2 regions of the Rhizobium tropici CIAT 899 genome follow, and region 2 is predicted to be linked to the other one. Evidence: riboswitches for the same ligand, from Rfam matches in the RefSeq annotation. Region 2 holds a riboswitch; the other holds the start of a gene.

Region 1 (3,408 bases), 800 kb from region 2:
CCGACATCGAAGAACATCAGAAGCTTGACGGCGTTGCGGCGCTCCGGCCGTGTCTGGACATCGAGATAGCCATGTTCGGCGGTAGAGCGGATGGTGCCGGAAAGATCCAGTTCCTCGGCTGCCCCCTCGCGAACCCAGCGGCGCAGGCGCTTCAGCGCCACCTTGATATTGCGGGTGCCAAGCTCTACGCCGTCATCGAGGTTCCTGAAGTCGCGCCGGTCCCAGACTTTTACCGCGCGGCGATTGCGCGAGGTTTCCTGGCCGATACGCACGCCTTCCGGATTGTAGCCATAGGCGCCGAAGGGCGAGGTGCCCGCCGTGCCGATCCATTTCGAGCCGCCCTGATGCCGGCCCTTCTGCTCGGCCAGCCGCTCGCGCAGCGTCTCCATCAGCTTGTCGAAGCCGCCGAGTGCCTCGATCTGCCGTCTTTCCTCTTCCGTCAGATGTCGCTCGGCGAGCTTGCGCAGCCATTCTTCGGGAATAGCGGTCGGCTCCACCGCTTCTCCATCGGCATTGCCACCGATCGCCTCGACGCTGCGAAAGTAATCGGCGAAGACCTGGTCGAAACGGTCGATGAAGCGCTCGTCCTTGATCAGCGTCGCGCGCGCCAGATAGTAGAAGGCCTCGACGTCGTAATCAGCAATCCCTTCTTCCATTCCCTCAAGCAGCGACAGGAATTCCCGGAGCGTCACCGGAACCTTCGCTTGCCTTAGCTTCAGGAAGAAGGGAATGAACAAGCCTCAAATCCTTTCCTGGCCGATCTCCTCCAGATCATATGGCGTGGTCTGGTAGATCTCGTTGATCCAGTTGCCGAAGAACAGATGCGCGTGGCTGCGCCACCGGTTCTGCGGAGGAATTTCCGGGTCGTTATGCGGGAAATAGTTGTGCGGCATCTTGATCGGCACGCCCGAATTCACATCCCGGAAATACTCGTCCGCCAGCGAGGTGGAATCATACTCCACATGATTGAACATGTAGAGTCGGTTGCAGGCCCGTTCATGCACGAGGCAGACGCCCATCTCGCTCGAGTCCATCAGTATTTCCAGGCCGGGCACCTTTTCGATATCGGCGCGGCGCACTTCCGTCCAGCGGGACACCGGAATGGCGAAATCGTCGGAGAAGCCGTTGAGATAGACCGAGGAGGGCTTCAGGTTCTGGTGACGATAGACGCCGAAGGCCTTTTCCTTCAGCGTGTATTTCGGCACCTTGTGGAAATGGTAGATCGCCGCCATCGCGCCCCAGCAGACGTTCATCGTCGAATGGACGTTGGTCGTCGTCCAGTCCAAGATCTCCTGCATCTCGTTCCAGTAGGTGACGTCCTCATATTCCAGCAGCTCGATCGGCGCGCCGGTTATGATGAAGCCGTCGAACTTGCGGTGCTTCACTTCCTCCCACGTCTCGTAGAAAGCAAGCAGATGCTCCTGCGAGGTGTTCTTGGCCTTGTGGCCGCCAACGCGCACCAGAGAAAACTCCACCTGCAGCGGCGATGCGCCGACCAGGCGCGCCATCTGGATCTCGGTCTTGATCTTGTTCGGCATGAGGTTGAGAAGCCCGATCTGAAGGGGGCGGATATCCTGACGGAACGCCACCGTTTCGGTCATCACCCGCACACCCTCGTCCTGGAGGGTTTCGAACGCGGGGAGCGTATCGGGAATCTTGATGGGCATCTTTTCACTCGCCAAATACAAAAAAACCGGCCGCGATCATGAATCGCTACCGGTCCGCACGCGGCCCTTTAGCGAATTATTTAACGTGGCTGCAAGCCGGCCGGCCAAATCACCACAAGGGGAATTTCATAAACCCGACATCTCCGCGGGTCAATGGGGCAAGCGTCGGGGAAAGTCCGGGGCTGAGCCCAGAGGCCCGATACGACCTACAGATGTTCAATGAGAGCTTCCATGCCGTGACCGAGACGCTTACTGGCGGTCTCGATCGGTAGCCAGAAGAAGCGGAAGCCGATCGGGTCGCCACCGTCGAAAGGCGTCATTTCGTGGTGGAGCCAAGTGGCAGGCGCTCGCTCGGAGATACCGCAGCGGAAATAGTGCCGTTGGTGATAGTAATCGCGGCCGTTCTTTTCGAAACGATAATCTTGGACGCCAAGCGGATGGAGTTCGCGCGGCGCAAAACCGGTCTCCGCCTCGAATTCGCGTCCTGCGGCCGCCACAATGTCCTCACCGGATTCGACAGTGCCACCAGGAACCTGGAGCTGGACGTCGGGGAAGTCTGGCTCATCGAAGACAAGCAGATGCCCATCTCGAACGGCATAGATCAAAACCTTTACGGCATCGGGTTGCATTATCTTCCCTGCCCACGTGCCATGAAGGCCAGCCGTTCGAAGAGGTGCACATCCTGCTCGTTCTTCAGAAGCGCGCCATGGAGTTTCGGCAATACGTTCTTCGCATCGGCGCGCAATGTTTCCGGCTCGATATCGTCTGCGACCAGCAGGCGGATCCAATCGAGCGCTTCTGAGGTCGAGGGCTTCTTCTTCAGGCCCGGCACGTCGCGGATTTCAAAGAATTGCGTCAGTGCCGCATGGACGAGCGCCTGCTTGATGCCGGGATAGTGCACCTCTACGATGCGCGTCAGCGTCTCCATGTCGGGAAAACGGATATAGTGAAAGAAACAGCGGCGCAGGAAGGCGTCCGGCAGCTCCTTTTCATTGTTCGAGGTGATGATGACGATCGGGCGGATCGCGGCCCGGATCGTCTCGCCGGTCTCGTAGACATGGAACTCCATGCGGTCGAGTTCCTGCAGGAGGTCGTTCGGGAATTCGATATCGGCCTTGTCGATCTCGTCGATCAGCAGCACGCACTTCGTCGGCGAGGTGAAGGCCTGCCAAAGCTTGCCCTGACGGATATAGTTGCTGACGTCATGAACTCTGATGTCGCCGAGCTGGCTGTCGCGCAGGCGCGAAACCGCATCATATTCGTAGAGACCCTGCTGGGCCTTCGTCGTCGATTTGACATTCCACTCGATCAGGTCAAGGCCGAGCGCGGTGGCCACCTGGCGTGCGAGTTCGGTCTTGCCCGTACCGGGTTCGCCCTTTACGAGGAGCGGACGCTCCAGCCTTATGGCGGCATTGACGGCGACCATCAGATCCTTGTCGGCGATATAGTCGGCAGTTCCCTGAAATTGCATCGGAAGGCTTTCTCAATCTTTCAAGCGCAAGCTAATTGCTGGCCTTATTCGGTTCAAGACGCGAAACCGTGTATATAGGAATGTGATCCCACCGATCTATTGCAAGGGTGGACATGAGGGCGGCTCATGATTAACTGACGGGACGCGTGGCAGGGAAGTGCTGATGGCAGTTGATACGCAAGCCAAGCCGAATGGGCAGGGGAACGAGCAGGTCGGATACGATTTGAGCCTCTTCTTTCGGTTGAGGATGATGTTTTCCGCGTTCTGGAA
Region 2 (3,408 bases):
CATAGTGGACGCGGAATTCGCCGACCAGCGGATCGAACGGCGTCATCTCGGCGGCGAAATGCGGGGGAACATGCACCGCCTCGCGCGAAACGAGGATGTAGAATTCGTCGGGATCGAGGATCAGCTCGGTGCGGCCGCGGCTATAGAGCGGCTCCCAGAAATCGAAGATATCGTGCTGGGCCTTCTTGTCGACGTCCACGACGGCCGTGTGGTGCTTGCCGCGATAGCCGATCAGGCCTTCCTTGTCGCCGGCAAGATCGATCGACAGGGCGATGCCGCCACCGGTGATGTTCGGCTTCTTGCTGGCGACCAGCGTCTCGGTCTCGTGCAGTGCCAGCAGCTCGGGCTCGGTGAGCAGGGCCTGACCGACGCGGAAGCGGATCTGCGACAGGCGCGAGCCACGGCGCACGACGATCGGGAAGGTGCGAGGGCTGATTTCCAGATAGAGCGGGCCGGAATAGCCGGCCGGGATCTTGTCGAACTCCTGCGCCCGGTCGGTGATGACGCGGGTGAAGATGTCGAGACGTCCGGTCGAGCTCTTCGGATTGGCCGATGCCGACATATCTTCCGGCAGGTCGAGGCGCTCCATCAACGGCACGATATAGACGCAGCCGGTTTCCAGCACCGCGCCTTCGGAGAGATCGACGACATGCAGCTTTAGCCGGTCGAGCTTGTCGGCGACCAGATGCGAGGGGCCGGGCATGAAGCTGGCGCGAACACGGAAAGCATGCGAGCCGAGCCTGAGATCAAGGCTTGCCGGCTGGATCTGATCGACGTCGAGTTCTCTCTCGCTCGTCAGCCGCCCTGCTTCAAACAGCGCTGCAATGGCCCGGTCGGCCAGAATTCCAGTATTGCGAGCCATCATGCTTCTCTCATAATTTGCCGCAGACAAAACCAAACTCAGGGAATTGACGCAAGCCGTCAACGGCAGTATTGCAACTTATCCCGTGGTGATTTGGCCGGTCGGCTTGCAGCCACGTTAAACAAATGGCTAAAAAGACCGGGGTTGAACCGGTCTGCTTTTGCGACCGGTTTTTTTGTTTTGAAAGTGGTGATGGCATGAGCAAGACTTGGCGCCCCGCAACCCAGCTCGTTCACGGCGGAACACTCCGTTCGCAATTCGGCGAGACCTCCGAAGCAATCTATCTGACCCAGGGCTTCGTCTATGACACCTCGGAAGCGGCGGAAGCCCGCTTCAAGGGCGAAACGGATGGCTTCATCTACGCCCGCTACGGCAGCCCGACCAACGACATGTTCGAAAAGCGCATGTGCGCTCTGGAAGGCGCTGAAGACGCCCGCGCCACAGCTTCGGGCATGGCCGCCGTTTCTGCCGCCATCCTCTGCCAGTTGAAGGCCGGCGATCATATCGTTGCCGCCCGTGCGCTCTTCGGCTCCTGCCGCTGGGTGGTCGAAACGCTCGCGCCGAAATACGGCATCGAATGCACGCTGGTCGATGGTCGTTTCACCGAGAACTGGGAAAAGGCCATCCGCCCGAACACCAAGGTCTTCTTCCTCGAAAGCCCGACCAATCCGACGCTGGAAGTGGTCGATATATCAGCTGTCGCCAAGCTCGCCAACCAGATCGGCGCCAAGGTCGTGGTCGATAACGTCTTTGCGACGCCGCTCTTCCAGAAGCCGCTCGAACTCGGCGCCCACATCGTCGTCTATTCCGCCACCAAGCATATCGACGGCCAGGGCCGTTCGCTCGGCGGCGTCATCCTCTCCGACAAGCAGTGGATCGACGAGAACCTGCAGGACTATTTCCGCCATACCGGCCCGGCCATGTCGCCGTTTACCGCATGGACGCTGCTGAAGGGCATCGAGACGTTGCCGCTGCGCGTTGCGCAGCAGACGGCGAATGCCTCCAAGATTGCCGATTTCCTCGCCGAGCAGACCAACAAGGTCGCCCGCGTGATCTATCCCGGCCGCAAGGACCATCCGCAGGCCGAGATCATCGCCAAGCAGATGAGCGGCGGCTCGACGCTGGTCGCCTTCGAGCTGAAGGGTGGCAAGGAAGCGGCCTTCAAGCTGCAGAACGCGCTTGAGATCGTGAAGATCTCCAACAATCTCGGCGACTCGAAGAGCCTGATCACGCATCCGGCCACCACGACGCACAAGAACCTCACCGACGAAGCCCGCGCCGAACTCGGCATTTCGCCGGGCACCGTGCGCTTCTCCGCCGGCATCGAGGACAGCGCAGATCTGGTCGAAGATTTCGCCCGCGCTCTCGAGCAGGTTTCCGCCTGATATCGGTCGAGCCGCCCGGATTTTCTCCGGACGGCTCGATTGCCTTTAGACAATTGGCAGCTCGTCAGCTGGCGACCTTGAATTCGACCAGGCCGTTGTTCAGGAAGACCATCTTGTCGAACAATTTGAGATCCAGCGGATTCGGCAGGCGAACATCCGCAAGATCGGGCACGGGCTTCAACGCGGGGTCGTAGGAACGGTCGATCTGCGAGATGAAGACGACGATAACGCCTCTGGCGCGTGCAAACGTCTTCAATATCCGAACCTGGATCATTAGTTCCGGATTCTCCCGCTTCTGATCCAGCAGCTGCAGATAATCGACCACGGCCAGCGTGCCAGGCGATGCCTGAGCCAGCCTCTCCACGATATATTCGGCGCTGATGGCGTCCGAATTGTCGAACTCGAATAGATCAGCAAATTCCGCATGATCGGCACCGATGACCGGAAAACGGTCCAGAACGACCTTTTCCGTGTCCTCCAACGTGAAGAAGACACCGCGATTGCCAGCCTTCATGGCTTCGACGGCGAGCCTCAGGCTCATCAGGGTCTTGCCGTGACCGCGCCGTGCGCCGATCAGCACCAGATCGCCCGGGCTTAAACGCGAATACAGCTCGCCGACGGGCACGGCTGAGTTCGTTTTGCTTGCAAGCAAACTCCAGCCTGCGAAACCCTCGACGGCCGCGACGCGATCCAGCGCGGCGTGCAAGGGGATGTTCTGCTGGCGGGACAGGAGCCTCGCCTTACGTTTCAAATGATAAACAGGGGCAGAAAGCCTCATATAAACCTCCTATTGCGAGCAATGACCGCAACCCCTCCTTATGCCAGGCGCTCAAACAGTCGGTTTGGATATCGACGGCCCTGCATGAAATATACTTTCCCGAATGGAGGGGGGAGGCATGGGCGATGCCAGAATCAGATGATAGCCGAAATCCTCCTGCAGGGGAATCTCATGCAAGTCCTGCAAGAGGAACATATAAAAGGAACAGGGGTTATGTGGTCCGGAGGTTTTGATGCCGGGCGATCAGGTTGACCATCGATCACAGAAGTCCACGGACGATCGTGGCAAGCGTTTCCTGAGTACGGAGGATGCGCCTACCTCTACTCCGGCAGATAAGATCAAATCACGGTGACCTATGATACTTGGAGACGACTTCGTTAACC

What was found. A riboswitch is a leader RNA that binds a small molecule or an ion and turns the genes downstream of it on or off. The one in region 2 is predicted to bind S-adenosylmethionine.
Region 1: another riboswitch for S-adenosylmethionine. It lies ahead of metA (homoserine O-acetyltransferase MetA); the one in region 2 lies ahead of RTCIAT899_RS02890 (O-succinylhomoserine sulfhydrylase).

What each region holds. Positions count from the first base shown of each region.
Region 1 covers NC_020059.1:3,627,697-3,631,104, reverse strand. Annotated here, with positions in the region: gene RTCIAT899_RS17760 (vWA domain-containing protein) at 1-737, opposite strand, end outside; gene metA (homoserine O-acetyltransferase MetA) at 741-1,667, opposite strand; SAM riboswitch at 1,716-1,793, opposite strand; gene RTCIAT899_RS17750 (NUDIX hydrolase) at 1,874-2,296, opposite strand; gene RTCIAT899_RS17745 (AAA family ATPase) at 2,296-3,138, opposite strand; gene RTCIAT899_RS17740 (ABC transporter ATP-binding protein/permease) at 3,302-3,408, shown strand, end outside.
Region 2 covers NC_020059.1:588,032-591,439, reverse strand. Annotated here, with positions in the region: gene RTCIAT899_RS02895 (2'-deoxycytidine 5'-triphosphate deaminase) at 1-865, opposite strand, end outside; SAM riboswitch at 938-1,016, shown strand; gene RTCIAT899_RS02890 (O-succinylhomoserine sulfhydrylase) at 1,060-2,247, shown strand; gene RTCIAT899_RS02885 (DNA helicase) at 2,312-3,025, opposite strand.